DNA from 2 places in the Streptomyces sp. NBC_01171 genome. Region 2 is predicted to be linked to the other one. Evidence: riboswitches for the same ligand, from Rfam matches in the RefSeq annotation. Region 2 holds a riboswitch; the other holds the start of a gene.

Region 1 (7,389 bases), 4.9 Mb from region 2:
CCGGGGCGCCTACTGGATGCTCGGCTCGGTCGGCCCCACCCAGTGGGCGGCGGCCCCCGGCGCCGGGCCCGCCGAGAAGTTCCGCGGCCTCCCCCACAACCACTCCCCCCGCTACCTCCCCAGCGTCCGCCTCACCCTGGACACCGGCACGGCCGCTCTGGTCACGGCCGCACTGGCCCAACTGGACCCGGGCGCGCCCCCACAGCGGTGAGCGAGAACGACCGCCGTCATACGCACTGGGTCCGACCCAAGACCCGCGCCTGGCCGGAGACGCGGGCACCGCTGGAGAACCTGGTGGCGGCGGCCCGTACCGTGCGGGGTGTACTGCGCCAAGTGCAGCGTCCGTTCGTCCCGGTCCCGCTGTGGGCGGGGACGAGCGCTCTCTCGCCATCAGGAGGTTTCTCGGGTGACCAGTCGGCTGGTGCTCGTCTCGCCCGCCATCGGGCCCGCGCTGCGGGAGGCCCGGTTCTACGACGGGTCCTCGTCCATCGACGAGGCGGGAGCCGCGCGGGCGCGGGCGGCGGCCGGGACGTTGCCGGATGCGGCGCGGGTGGTGCTGTCGCCGGGTGCGCGGTGCCGGGAGACGGCCGAGGCGCTCAGGCTGCGGGGCGGGGTGGCGGCGGAGCTTGGGCCGCTGGACGCCGGGCGGTGGCGGGGGCGCACCCTGGCCGAGGTCGGCTCGGCGGAGGGGGAGGCGGTGGCCCGGTGGCTGGCCGACCCGGACTGCGCGGCGCCGGGCGGGGAGTCGGTTCGGGAGGTGTGCGCGCGGGTGGGACGCTGGCTTGAGTCGGTACCCGAGGGCCGTACGGTCGCCGTCGTGGAGCCCGAGGTGGTGCGGGCGGCCGTGGTGCACGCGCTGGGGCTGCCCGCCGGGGCGTTCTGGCGGCTGGACGTGGCGCCGCTCACCGCGACGGAGCTGTCCGGGCGGGCAGGGCGCTGGAACCTGCGGCTGGGGCGCCCGCTCGGGGGTGAGTGAGAGGGGCCCCGGACATCGCCGGGGCCCCTCTCGTCGTCACGTCACCGGCTCAGTGGGAGGCGGCGACCGCCTGGCCCGTGGTGCGCTCCACCGCGGGGCGGGGGTTCAGCAGCCGCTCGGCCAACTCGCCGAAGAGCAGCCCGAATCCGGCCCACAGCACCGTCTGGATGGCCAGCGCGGAGAGGCGGAACCGCCACAGCAGGGTGGCCGGGAAGTGTTCCGGCACCTCGTTGACGACCGGCAGGAAGGCGTACGCCAGCCCGGCCAGCAGGGCGAAGGCGGCCACGGCGACGAGGGTCGCGTACCAGTTGCCCAGGCGCGGGGCGAGCCGCTTGCCGAGCAGAGTGGCGCCGACCGCCAGGAGCACGCTGAGCAGCATCATCAGGAAGTACAGCGAGGTCCGCTTGCCGATGGTGTCCGGGTCCCCGACCGAGGGCGGGTTGGCCGGGTACTTCAGGAACGGCACGACGTACACGGCGAGCAGTGCGGTGCCGGACAGCAGCAGCGCGGTCGCGCGGGGGCCGAAGCGCCCGACGCGGCCGAGCGCGAAGCAGTAGGCGAGCGCGGCGATGCCGCCGAAGGCGACCCCGTAGACGAGGACGCCGGTGGCCAGTCCGGCGGTGGACTGGAGCGAGCGGGAGACGACTTCGACCTCGTGCTCGTGGGAGTGGTGGCCCTCGAAGCCGATGGCGCTGTCCACGTTGGGCTCGCCGAGGAAGTACGCGGCGATCAGGGCGAGCACTCCGGCGCCGAGGCCGGCGAGCATGCCCCGCACGAGGAGGTTTCTCACGGTTGCGGAGTTCATGGGTGAGCGGCGTCCCTCGCGTCAGTGGCAGGGGAAGCCGAGCAGGTGGCGGGCGTCGTGCACCCACTCGTGGACGTCCGTGCCGTTGAACACGGAGGTGGCACCCTGCTCGGCGCCGACGAAGTACAGCAGGACCAGCATGAGGATGCCGAAGAAGACCGCCCAGGGCGCTATCTCCTTCAGCGGCAGCTTGGCGGGAACGGCGGGGTTTCCGGCTGTCGGCTGAGCGACGGTCTGCGCCATGGCAGTACCTCCTCTGGGAGTTCGCGTCCCATCTCGGTGGTGCACAGGACGACGGCCACGGGTCTGACTCGCACGGTCCCTCGCGGGACCGCGCACACAGTGGCGCGACCGTGCCGGTTTCTCACCGGCTTCCGTTTCGCCGTCGTCGATATCGCCCCGACGGTACCGCGTGCGCCCTGCCTGGCCAAGACCGCGCCCCCACGGGTGATCTTCCTCTCCCGAGGGGGCGTCCGCGGGGGTACGGGTCAGAAGTCGTCGGCCCCGTTGCGCAGTTCGGTCGTCCAGTAGCCGGTGAGCGTCCTGGCGGGGTCGACGGCGAGGCCGCCACCGGCCGAGGAGTCCACCGCGATGACCGTGGAGTCGCCCTCCAGCACCAACTGGAACGCGGTCACCACCTCGTTGTCCTCGTCCACCCCACCGTCGGACAGCTTGACCAGTGCGAACGCCGGGTCACCGGGGTTCAGCACCGTCGGCCCGGCCGGCTTGCTCTTCGCCACGGACGGCACGTCCTGCTTGTGGCTCTCCAGGAACTGGATGTGCGGGAACCCGGCCATCTCGCAACGGTGACCCGAGGTGTTCCGCGCGGTCAGGATGATGTGGGTGTACGGCGGCCCGTCCTGACGCTCGGAGCTGACCTTGACGTCCTGGGCGCGGCAGAGGGGGGTGGCGGTGCCCTTCTTGGCTCCGGAGGACTTGGAGTCGGACTTGTGCGCGGTCCCGACGGCGGTGCTGGTACCGGAGCCGGTGTTGTTGCTGGTGCTCGTACCGGCGGCCGCAGGCGCGGAGGCAGCGGCGGAAGCGGAGACCGAGTCCTTGGCAACGGGCGCCGCCCCCTCGGCCTTGGTCCCCTCCCCGCTCTGACAGGCGGACAGCGAGAAGGCGAGCGCGGCAGAAGCAGCGACGGAGAAGAATGCCGTACGGCGCGAAGCGTTCATGATGATTTCCCCCGAGAGGTGAAACGTCGACAACGGTCCTTCCGAACCGCCGGCCAGCCGCTGACCTGCTGACACCCCAACTCTCACCGCCCCCGCTGGCGTCCCGCTGACGTCCGGCTAACGCCCCTCTGACGCCATGCCGGACCCCATCTCGGAGGGGGTCGACGGATCGCCCCGCCCCAACACCTCGGCCAGCACCACCCCGTCCCGCAAGGCAACGATCCGCCGTACCCGCAACTCCGCCCGCGTCCGAGGCCGGTACTTCGGCTCCTTCCGGCACCCACAGCCCGACCGCCCGTCGAACCGCAGCCCCTCCCCCAGCACCACGGCGACCACCGACCACCCCGCGACATCCCGCCGACGCGGCGGAGCGAAGTCCCGCCCGGCACACACGAGCGGCCGGGCACAGTTCGGGCAGGCATGCTCCCGGTCCGCATGCCGCTTAAAACTGACCCGGCACGAGAGACACGCGTAGTGGAGCTTGTAGGGGTTCACGGCGTAGAGGCACACGGGGTCACCGTAGCGACAGCTCCCGCTACAGGTCCTCCCCCGCAAGCCTCCGCACCGCCTCCTCATGCCGCCGCCGGTGGTCCGCCCGTCCGCTCACCCGCAGCAGGACCTCAAGGGCTCGGACCGCTCCCTCGTCGTACCCGGCGGACTCCGCCTCGTCGGCGGCGCGTTCCAGGAGAGGGATGGCCTCGGGTTCCTCGCCGAGGGCGAGGTGGGCCTCGCCGCAGACCGTGTGGAGGAGGGACGTGCGGGCCGCTTCCTCGTGTTCGGGGCCGAGGTCCAGGGCCGTGCGGGCGATCCGGAGGGCCTCCTTCGGCCGGCCGGACGTCAGGTGGGCGCGGGAGAGGTGGAGGAGGGCGAGCATTTCCGTATGGGTGTTGCCCTCGTCGCGGGCCAGGGTGGCGGCGCGGGCGCAGTTGGACAGGGCCGCGTCCAGGTCGCCCTGGGCGGACTGGACCACGGCCAGGTTGACGAGGGCGGTGGCCTCGCCGAGGCGGTCGGCGGTGCGGCGGGCCAGGGCGGGTGAGGGTTCGAGGAGGGTGAGGGCGTCCGTCAGGCGGCCCTCCTCGCTCAGGACCCAGCCCAGCAGGGTGCGGACGCGGGACTCGGCGTACGGGTCCGCCACGGCCTGGGCGCACTCCAGGGCCGTGTACAGCAGCGGCACCCAGTTGTCCCGCGAGCGCCACACCACCTGGGGCCACTGGAGGAGGATGATCCGCCAGGCCCGGTCGTCCAGGCCGGCGGCCCGCGCGGCGGTCACCGCCCGTGCCAGGTCCTCCCGTTCGGCGGCCAGCCAGCCCATCGCCTCCGCGCGGTCGACGAAGTCGCGGACGGCGGACGGGCGTTGGAAGTCCGCCGGGAGCGCGAAGCAGGGTTCGCCGCCCGGCTGGGCCGTCTCGGTGGCGGCGAGGGCGGTGGCGATGTAGTGGTCCAGGACGCCGGTGAGCGCCTGGGGGCCGGTCGCCGGGTCGAGGTCGCGGGCGTAGAGGCGTACGAGGTCGTGCAGTTCCCAGCGGCCGGGCGCGGTCTCGGTGACGAGGTGGGCGGCGCCGAGGCGTTCGAGGGCGCGGGCGGCGGTCAGCGGGTCGGTGCCGGAGAGGGCGGCCGCGGTGTACGGGTCGAAGTGGGTGCCGGGGTGGTGGCCGAGCCGGCCGAAGTGGTGCGCGGCCTCGCCGGGAAGGTGCTGCACGGTCAGACGGAGGGCGGCCGGGACCCCGGTGTCGTCGACGGCGAGGTGGGCCAGCCGGCCGCGCTCGTCCGCGAGTTCGTCCGCGAGGTGGGCCAAGGTCCACTGCGGGCGGCCCGCGAGCCGGGCCGCCGTGACCCTGAGGGCCAGCGGGAGTCCGCCGCAGAGCTCGGCGAGCCTGCGCGCGGCCACCGGTTCCCCGAGCACCCGTTCCTCACCGAGGACGCCCGCGAGCAGCGCCGTACCGTCCTGCGCGTCCAGCGTGCCGAGGGGGACGGGCCGGGCCGCGTCGGAGGCGATGAGCCCCTCCAGACGGTGGCGGCTGGTGACGACGGTGACGCAGTCGGCGCCGCCGGGAAGCAGGGCGCGGACGGTGGCGGAGTCACGCGCGTTGTCGAGGACGACCAGCAGCCGCAGCCGGTCGGTGAGGGTACGGAACAGCGCGGCGGCGGCCGCGGCCGATTCCGGTATCCGGCGCGGCGGCACCCCGAGGGCGAGCAGGAACTCGCGCAGCACCTCGGTCACCGACGGCTCGCCGGTGTCGCTGAAGCCGTGCAGGTCGGCGAAGAGCCGTCCGTCGGGGAAGGCGTCGGCGTTGCGGTGCGCCCACCACAGCGCGAGGGCGGTCTTGCCGACCCCGGCGGGCCCGGTCACCAGGCACACCGGCGCCTCCCCGGCGGCGGCCCGGCCGAGCGCGGCGAGTTCCGCGCCCCGCCCGTGGAAGCCGCGGGGCGCGCGGGGCAGCAGGTCGGCGTGCGCCTCGGCGGGCACGAGGGCGGGGCGGGGAGGGACGGGAAGCCGAGCGGGTTCGGCCTCCGAACGCGGGACGAGCAGCTCCGGTACGGGGTCGCCGCGCAGGATCAGCCCGTAGGCGTCGGCGAGTTCACGGCCGGGGTCGATGCCGAGTTCGTCCGCGAGGAGCCTGCGGGTGCGGTGGAACCAGTCGAGCGCCTCCGACTGCCGGCCCGCCTGGTACAGGGCGGTCATCAGCGCGGCGGACAGCGACTCGCGCAGCGGGTGCGCGACGGCCTCGGTGCGCAGTACGGCGGCGGCCCGGTGATGTTCACCCAACCTGCCGTAGACGAGCGCCAGTTGCTCCACGGCGGAGAGTCGGGACTCCTCAAGGGAGTGCGCGGCGGCCTGGAGCGGCGGTCCGGCGAAGGCGCCGCCGAGGGCGGGGCCGCGCCACAGGGCGAGGGCGTCGCCGAGCATGAGCACCGCGTCGGCGGGGTCGCGCTGTTCACGGGCGAGGGTGAGCAGTTCCTCGAAACGCTGGGCGTCGAGCAGGGTTTCCGGCAGCCGCAGCGCGTACGCGTCCCCGGCGGTGAGGAGTTCGACGCCGTACGCCTCCGCGTCGCCCTCGGCGAGCAGGGCGCGCAGCCGGGACACATGGCCCTGGATGACACCGCGCGCCTGGCTCGGGGGCTCGTCGTCCCACAGACAGGCGGTCAACCGGCCCATCGACACCGGGGTGTTGGCCGACAGCAGCAGCGCCGCGAGCAGGCTGCGGCGCTTGGCGGGACCGAGCGGCAGCGGCCCGCGCCGGGTGTCGACGGAGACGGTGCCGAGCAGCCGGAACTCCACGGGTCGGTCCTTCCGAGGCGGCCGGTACAGGAGAAAGAGCAGCATATCGGGGGTTTGCCCGGCGCCTGACGGGGGTTTCGCGCCGACCTCGCCGACGGTCTTGCGTACGCTGCTGCCCGTGCCGTCCTCCCGTTTCCGCCGTGTCGCCGTTCTCGTCCTGGAGGGCGCCAAGCCGCTCGACGTGGGTATCCCGGCGCAGGTGTTCACGACCCGCGCGAGCATGCCGTACGAGGTGCGGGTGTGCGGGGCCGCGCCGGGTCTGGTGACGGGCGGCGACGGCCTGTCGTACCACGTGGCGCACGGCCTTGAGGCGCTGGAGTGGGCGGACGTGGTATTCGTTCCGGGCTACCGGTTCCCGGACCGGGAGGACCCGCCGGAGCCGGTGGTGGCGGCGCTGGTCGCGGCCCACGGGCGGGGTGCGCGGCTCGCGGCGATCTCCACGGGGGCGTTCGCGCTGGCGGCCACCGGCCTGCTGGACGGCAGACGGGCCACCACGCACTGGCACTACGCGCGCGCCCTGGCGGCCCGGTACCCGCTGATCCGAGTGGACGAGAACGTGCTGTTCGTGGACGAGGGCAGCGTGCTCACGTCGGCCGGAGCGGCCTCCGGCATCGACCTGTGCCTGCACATGCTGCGCGGCGAGCTGGGGGTGGCCGCGTCCAACCACGCGGCCCGGCGGCTGGTCGCGGCCCCCTATCGCAGCGGGGGTCAGGCGCAGTACGTGCCACGCAGTGTGCCGGAGCCGCTGGGCGAGCGGTTCGCCGCGACCCGGGAGTGGGCGCTGCACCGGCTCGGTGAGCCGCTGAGCCTGCAGTCGCTGGCCCGGCACGCCGCGGTGTCGCCGCGTACGTTCTCCCGGCGGTTCGCGGAGGACACCGGGTACACGCCGATGCAGTGGGTGACGCGGGCCCGGGTCGACCTGGCGCGCGAGCTGCTGGAGCGCTCGGAGCGGAGCGTGGAGCAGATCGCCGACGACGTCGGGCTCGGCACCGGCACCAACCTCCGGCTGCACTTCCAGCGCGTGCTCGGGACCACGCCGAGCGACTACCGGCGGACCTTCGCCCGGGGCGAGTAGCCCTGGCGCGATCCTTGTGAACCGTGGCGCTCCTGCCACTGCCGCGCACGGCGCCCGCCCGCGAACCTGATGGCG
Region 2 (7,389 bases):
TGACCCGGCGCGAGGCGTCGTCCCACACCGGGCGGCAGCCCAGCAGCGCGAGGATCTCCGCGATGTCGTCGCCCTGGGTCCGCATGGCCGAGGTGCCCCACACGGTGAGGCCCACCGACTTGGGGTACTCCCCGGTGTCGGCCAGGTACCGCTGCACCAGCGAGTCCGCGAGCGACTGCCCGACCTCCCAACTCAGCCGGGAGGGGATCGCCTTGGGGTCGACGGAGTAGAAGTTGCGCCCGGTCGGCAGCACATTGACCAGGCCCCGCGTGGGCGACCCGGAGGGGCCCGCCGGGACGTAACCGCCGTCCAGCGCGTGGAGGATGTGCCCGATCTCGTCGGTGGTCCGGGCGAGCCGGGGCACGACCTCCGTGCAGGCGAACTCCAACACGGCCGTGGCGTCAGCCAGTTCGAAGCCGAGCACCTGGTCCAGCACCGCCGGTACGGCCGCCCGGTCCCAGTCCCGCGCCTCCATGCCCTCGGCGATGCCGCGGCACAGCTTCTCCAGCAGGTCGATCGCGTCGGCTCCGGTGCGCGCCGGGCCCTCGGCCAGGTCGGTCAGCTCCACCGGCACCTTCACCGGCGCGCCCGGCTCGGCCAGCAGCTCCTTCTCCACCAGCCCGAAATGCCGGGCCAGCGCGGCCCGCAGTCCCGGCAGGGCGTCGGCCTGGCCGCCCCACACCTGGGAGGCGCGCAGCACGGCGAGGACGAGGTTGACGCGGGGTTCGCCCTCCGGGCCGCCGCCCAGGATGTGCAGTCCGTCGCGGATCTGCACATCCTTGATCTCGCACAGGTAGCCGTCGATGTGCATGACGAACTCGTCGAAGTCGGCGTCCTCCGGCTGCTCGTCCACGTGCAGGTCGTGGTGCAGCTCGGCGGCCTTGACCAGCGTCCAGATCTGGGCACGCACGGCCGGGGCCTTGGCCGGGTCCAGGTCGGAGACGAGCGCGTACTCGTCCAGCAGTTGTTCCAGCTTGGCGAGGTCGCCGTAGGTGTCGGCGCGGGCCATCGGCGGCACCAGGTGGTCGACCACCGTGGCGTGCCCGCGCCGCTTGGCCTGGGTGCCCTCACCGGGGTCGTTGACGATGAACGGGTAGATCAGCGGGAGTTCACCGAGTACCGCGTCCGGGGCGCAGCCACGCGAGAGGCCGAGGCCCTTGCCGGGCAGCCACTCCATGGTGCCGTGCTTGCCCATGTGCACGACCGCGTCCGCGCCGAAACTGTTCTCCAGCCAGCGGTAGGCGGCCAGGTAGTGGTGCGAGGGCGCCATGTCGGGGTCGTGGTAGATGGCGATGGGGTTCTCGCCGAAGCCGCGCGGCGGCTGGATCATCACGACGACGTTCCCGAACCGCAGGGAGGCGAGCACGATGTCGTCGCCGTCCACGTACAGGTTCCCCGGCGGCTCGCCCCACGCCTCCAGCATGGCGTCGCGCAGCTCGGGGTCGAGGGTGTCGAACCAGGCCCGGTAGTCCGCGAGCGGCACCCGTGCGGGCGCGGCGGCGAGCTGCTCCTCGGTCAGCCACTCCACGTCGTGGCCGCCGGCCGCGATCAGCCGGTGGATCAACTCGTCGCCCTCGGAAGGGTGTTCGCTCACCCCGTATCCGGCATCCCGTAGCGCGTCCAGGACCCGGACCGCAGAGGCGGGGGTGTCCAGGCCGACGGCGTTGCCGACGCGGGAGTGCTTGGTCGGGTAGGCGGTGAAGACCAGCGCGATCCGCTTCTCGGCGTTCGGCTTGTGGCGCAGGGCCGCGTGCCGTACGGCGATGCCGGCGACCCGTGCCGCGCGTTCGGGGTCGGCGACGTAGACCGGGACCTCGTCGGGGCCGGGCTCCTTGAAGGAGAAGGGCACGGTGATCAGGCGGCCGTCGAACTCCGGGATGGCGACCTGCATCGCCGCGTCCATGGGGGAGAGGGCGGCGTCCGAGGCGTCCCACGCGGCTCGCGTGGAGGTGAGGCAGAGTCCTTGCAGCACCGGCACGTCGAGGTCCGCGAGGGCGCCGATGTCCCACGCCTCCTCGTCGCCGCCCGCCGAGGCGGCCGAGGCGTGCGCGCCGCCTGCCGCGAGCACGGTGGCGATCAGGGCGTCGGCCCGGCCCAGCAGCTCGTACAGCCCGGCGTCCGCGTCGCGCAGCGAACCGCAGTACACCGGAAGGGCGTTGGCGCCGTGCTCCTCGATGGCCGCGCAGAGCGTGTCCACGAAGGCGGTGTTGCCGCTGAGTTCGTGGGCCCGGTAGAAGAGCACGCCCACGGTCGGCCGGCCGGGCCGCTGTTCGTAGGCACCGTGCAGTCCGAACTCCGGCATCCGGTGCGGCTCTTCGAAGCCCTCGCCGGTCAGCAGGACGGTGTCGGAGAGGAACCGGGACAGCTCCAGCAGGTTCGCCGGGCCGCCCTCGACCAGATAGCGCAGCGCCTCCGCGACGACCCCGGCCGGGGCGGTCGACTCGGCCATCAGCTCGGCGTCCGGCACGCTCTCGCCGCCCAGCAGCACCGTCGGCACCCCGGACGTCTTCAGCGCGGCGAGTCCGTCCTCCCAGGCCCGCTTGCCGCCCAGCAGCCGGACGACCGCGAGGTCCGCGCCGTCGAGCAGGGCGGGCAGGTCGGCTCCTGCGTCGACGCGGGACGGGTTGCCGATCCGGTAGTCGGCGCCGCTGGCGCGGGCGGCCAGCAGGTCCGTGTCGGCGGTGGACAGCAACAACACTGTGCTCATGCGGGCGCTCCCGGTGGAATGAAGGGCAGTCCTGCGGGCGCGCCCGACTCGATGAGCCGCCAGAGCGCGTCCGTGTCCGCGTGGTGTTCGATGAGGTCGCCGAGCAGGTCGAGCTGCTCCTCGCGCAGCGCGGCGAACGAGGTGTCGGGGGCCGGGACGAAGCGGCGCCCGGAGGCGGCGGCGACTTCGCGAAGGAAGGCGCGCCGGAAGCCGTCCGACTCCAGCGAGCCGTGCCAGTGGGTGCCCCAGACCTGGCCGGTGCGGCAGCCGTCCAGGAAGGACGTGCCGCCCAGCACCTCGGCGATCCCGTGGTGGATCTCGTACCCCTCGACGGGCTCGCCGAGGGCTTCCCCGACGGGCCGGGCGAGGGTCTTCTCGGGGTGGAACCGCACCCGCACGGGGAGCAGTCCGAGCCCCGGCACGCTTCCGGCGCGCGACTCGACGTCGTCCTCGATGTGCTCACCGAGCACCTGGAAGCCGCCGCAGATCCCGAGTACCGGGCGTCCCTCGGCGGCCCGGCGCGCGAGCGCGTCCGCGAGACCCCGCTCGCGCAGCCATCGCAGCGCCCGTACGGTCCCGCGCGTGCCCGGCACCACCACGAGGTCGGCGTCGGCCAGTTCCTCGGGCCGGTCCACGAAGCGGACCACGACGCCGGGTTCGGCGGCGAGGGCGTCCACGTCCGTGAAGTTGGACATCAGCGGGACCGCGCACACGGCGACCCGCAGTACGTCCTCGCCGTGCGGGGGAGCGACGGCCGACTCCCGTACGGTCCCGCGCAGGGAGACCCTGAGGCCGTCCTCCTCGTCGATGCCGAGCCCGTGCCGGAACGGCAGCACGCCGTAGGTGTGCCGTCCGGTGAGGCCGCGCAGCATGTCCAGGCCCGGTTCCAGCAGCGTCACATCGCCGCGGAACTTGTTCACCAGGAACCCGGCGACCAGCGCCTGGTCCTCGGGGGAGAGCAGCGCGACGGTGCCGAAGAAGGAGGCGAAGACACCGCCCCGGTCGATGTCGCCGACGACGAGGACGGGCAGCCCCGCGCCGCGCGCGACGCCCATGTTGACGATGTCGGTGCGCCGCAGGTTGATCTCGGCGGGCGAGCCCGCACCCTCACAGATCACCGCGTCATACGTGCCCCGCAACTCGGCCAGGCACTCCAACACCGTTCCCAGCAAAGCCTGTTGACGCCCACCGTGGTAGCCGCGCGCGCTCAGCTCGCCCACCGGCTTCCCCAGCAGCACCACTTGGCTGCTGCGCTCGCCGCCGGGCTTGAGCAGCACGGGGTTCATCAGCGCGGTCGGCTCCACACGGCACGCCTGTGCCTGCATGGCCTGCGCCCGGCCGATCTCCGCGCCCTCACGGGTCACGAAGGAGTTGAGAGACATGTTCTGTCCCTTGAACGGCGCCACCTTGACGCCCTGCCGGACCAGCCACCGGCAGATCCCGGCCGTCACGACGCTCTTGCCGGCGTCGGAGGTCGTCCCCGCGACCAGCAGACCACCACTCACCTGCCCCGCCCCTTCCCGATGAGGCGCCCGGCGACGGTGACGCCGAGCGCGAGCAGACCGACCCGGCGGGAGAGCCGTACGGCCCGCCCGATGTCGGCGACCCGGACGGGCCGCCCGGTGCCGTTGAGTACGGGCCGGTGCTCGACGCGGCCGCCGTAGGAGAGGGTGCCGCCCAGCCGGACGCCGAGCGCGCCCGCGAACGAGGCTTCCACCGGGCCCGCGTTGGGGCTCGGATGCCGGTGCGCGTCCGCCCGCCAGGCCCGTACCGCCCCACGCGGGTCGTCCCCGGCGAGCACGGCGAGTACGGCGGTCAGCCGGGCGCCCGGCCAGCCGGCCACGTCGTCCAGCCGGGCGGAGGCCCAGCCGAAGCGGCGCAGCCGGGGCGACTTGTGCCCGACCATCGCGTCCAGCGTGTTCACGGCCCGGAAGCCCAGCAGCCCCGGCACCCCGGCCACCGCACCCCACACCAGGGCGCCCACCACGGCGTCGGAGGTGTTCTCCGCGACCGACTCCACGACGGCGCGCGCGATCGCGTCGGCGTCCAGCGCCTGCGGGTCGCGCCCGCACAGATGCGGCAGCCGGGCCCGCGCGGCCGCCAGGTCGCCGCGCTCCAGGGCGCGGCCGACGGCGCGCGCCTCGCGGGCGAGCGAAGTACCGCCCACGACGGCCCAGGTGGCGGCGGCGGTCAGCGCGGCGGAGGCGGCGGCAGAGGGGCGTACGGCGCGTGCGGCCACCACTCCTAGCGCGGTGGCGCCTCCGGCGCACACCAGGGTGTGCAGCGCGCCCCAGCCGCGGTGGTCGTGCCACAGCGCGCGCTCCACCCGCCCGGCGGCCCGCCCGAAGGCGGCGACGGGGTGCATGCGGTGGGGATCGCCCAGGAGGAGATCACCGAGGAGGCCGGCGGCGGCACCGTACGCGTACGAGCGATCGGCGCCCATCGGCTAGCTCGCCGTGGGCGTGCCGGTGTTCCTGGTGCGGGTTCTCGGGCGGCGGCCGGGCATCACGGTAGGTCCTCACTCAGGGTGTCCACGCCCTGGTTCGACGAGACCGGCGACGAGAGTTCCTGGCTCCCGGGGACTTCTCCCCGGTGACAGTGGCGGGACCGCGCCGGATTCGCACCGGCTTCCTCTGCTGTCGCCGTACATGGCCCGCGAAGTCCACCACGTGCCCGGAAGGACCGTCAACCTGCCTGTGACCTGCGGGAGAAGAGTGTGGGGAGCCCCACACCGGCACCGGTGGGAACAGCGGAAGGCCCCCGCGCGGCACATGCCGTGCGGGGGCCTCACCAGGTGCGGTGCTAGGCGACGATCAGATAGAAGCCGTAGGCCACCGCCGCCGCGCAGGCGGCGAAGCAGGCGTAGGCGCCGGTCACCGCGAGCGGGGCCGAGCCGCCGGTGGCCACCGCGCGCTCGCGGCGGGCCAGTCCGCTGACGCCGAGGGTGAACAGGCCCACCAGGGCCACCGTGACCACGAGGCTGACGCCGAAGACGGAGCCGAGGGCCGCCCAGTCGATCTTCATGGGGATGTTCCTCCAGTTGCCGGGTGGTCAGACCCGGGCCGACGGCGCGGTGGTGGCGGGAGCGGGCGCGGACTCGGCGGCGGCCGGGATGGTGGCCGTCAGGTCGTCCGCGACGATGCCGACGGGGGGCGGGGTGACCATGGCCATCGCGGTGGTCACCACACCGGCCGGCTCGACGTACTCCTCGGCGGTGACGTGGTTGTGGTCGATGACCTCGCGGCGGGAGATCTTCCAGATGGCGAAGCTGGAGCCGATCAGGAAGAGCGCGACCAGCCCGGTGCCCCAGCCGCCCAGGCCGGACACGGCCTCGGCGCCCGCGCCGACCAGCGCGGCGGCCGGCAGGGTCAGCGCCCAGGCGACGAACATGCGGCTCGCGGTGGACCAGCGGACCACCCCGCCCTTGCGGCCGAGGCCCGCGCCCATCACCGAGCCGGAGACGACGTGGGTGGTGGAGAGGGAGAAGCCGAGGTGCGAGGAGGCCAGGATCGCGGTCGCGGCGCTGGTCTGCGCGGCGAAGCCCTGACGGGGCTCCAGGTCGGTCAGGCCCTTGCCCATGGTGCGGATGATGCGCCAGCCGCCGATGTAGGTGCCGAGCGCGATGGCCAGGCCGGCGGAGAGGATCACCCAGGTGGGAGGGTTGGAGCCGGGGGAGAGGGCACCGCCCGCGATCAGCGCGAGGGTGATGATGCCCATGGTCTTCTGCGCGTCGTTGGTGCCGTGCGCCAGGGAGACCAGGCCGGCCGAGGCGATCTGGCCGGCGCGGTAGCCCTTGCGGGTCGCGGCGGTGTCGCCGTCCCGGCCGATGCCGTAGGAGAGGCGGGTGGCGAACATCGTGGCGAGGCCCGCCACGATGGGCGCGGCGACCGCCGGGAGCAGCACCTTGGTCACCAGCACCTCGCCGTGGACGGCGCCGAAGCCCGCCGAGGCGACGGTGGCACCGACGAGGCCGCCCATCAGGGCGTGCGAGGAGCTGGAGGGCAGGCCCACCAGCCAGGTCAGGAGGTTCCAGAGGATCGCGCCGGTCAGGGCCGCGAAGATGACCTCGGGACGGATGCCGGTCTCGTCGACGAGACCCTTGGAGATCGTGTTGGCGACCTCCACCGAGAGGAAAGCGCCCACCAGGTTGAGCGCGGCGGACATGGCCACCGCGACCTTGGGCTTGAGAGCGCCGGTCGAGATGGTGGTGGCCATCGCGTTGGCGGTGTCGTGGAAACCGTTCGTGAAATCGAACGCGAGCGCGGTTATCACCACTATCGCGAGGATCAGCGAGAAGCTTTCCATTTACCCAGGCAATCGTTCGAAGTCGTTGGCAGGATGAACGTAGGCAACCTGGGTGAACGGAAGGTGAACTGGGCCGGGCGCCTTGGTGCCGGAAGCGGCACCCCGGATTCCGGGCGCTTCCGGCGGCCCTGCGGGGCCCGTTCAGCGCCCGCGCGCGAAGGCCCGCAGCCGGCTAGACGAGCCGCCGAAGAGATCCTGGTCACCCGGCAGCCTGCCGTTGGTGCCGTGCTGCCAGAAGGTCCAGTACCGCCAGCCGCCGGGCAGTCTGCCGGGGCCCGAGGAGCCGTGGCTCGCGATCCACAGCGCGTGGTCGGCGGAGAAGGCGCGGCTGTTCCCGGTGCAGGCGGTCCACCAGTTGGCGGTGGTGTAGATGACCG

The links. Region 2 has a riboswitch for cobalamin ahead of OG448_RS23630 (cobalamin biosynthesis protein). Riboswitches for the same ligand answer to the same signal wherever they lie in the genome.
Region 1: another riboswitch for cobalamin. It lies ahead of OG448_RS01125 (CbtB-domain containing protein); the one in region 2 lies ahead of OG448_RS23630 (cobalamin biosynthesis protein).

What each region holds. Positions count from the first base shown of each region.
Region 1 covers NZ_CP108609.1:238,366-245,754, forward strand. Annotated here, with positions in the region: gene OG448_RS01110 (amidohydrolase) at 1-211, shown strand, start outside; gene OG448_RS01115 (histidine phosphatase family protein) at 407-976, shown strand; gene OG448_RS01120 (CbtA family protein) at 1,026-1,781, opposite strand; gene OG448_RS01125 (CbtB-domain containing protein) at 1,803-2,024, opposite strand; cobalamin riboswitch at 2,063-2,195, opposite strand; gene OG448_RS01130 (DUF4232 domain-containing protein) at 2,270-2,959, opposite strand; gene OG448_RS01135 (BTAD domain-containing putative transcriptional regulator) at 3,495-6,239, opposite strand; gene OG448_RS01140 (GlxA family transcriptional regulator) at 6,358-7,314, shown strand.
Region 2 covers NZ_CP108609.1:5,134,624-5,142,012, forward strand. Annotated here, with positions in the region: gene cobN (cobaltochelatase subunit CobN) at 1-2,707, opposite strand, end outside; gene OG448_RS23625 (cobyric acid synthase) at 2,704-4,212, opposite strand; gene OG448_RS23630 (cobalamin biosynthesis protein) at 4,209-5,150, opposite strand; cobalamin riboswitch at 5,249-5,381, opposite strand; gene OG448_RS23635 (hypothetical protein) at 5,510-5,731, opposite strand; gene OG448_RS23640 (anion permease) at 5,759-7,012, opposite strand; gene OG448_RS23645 (lysozyme) at 7,154-7,389, opposite strand, start outside.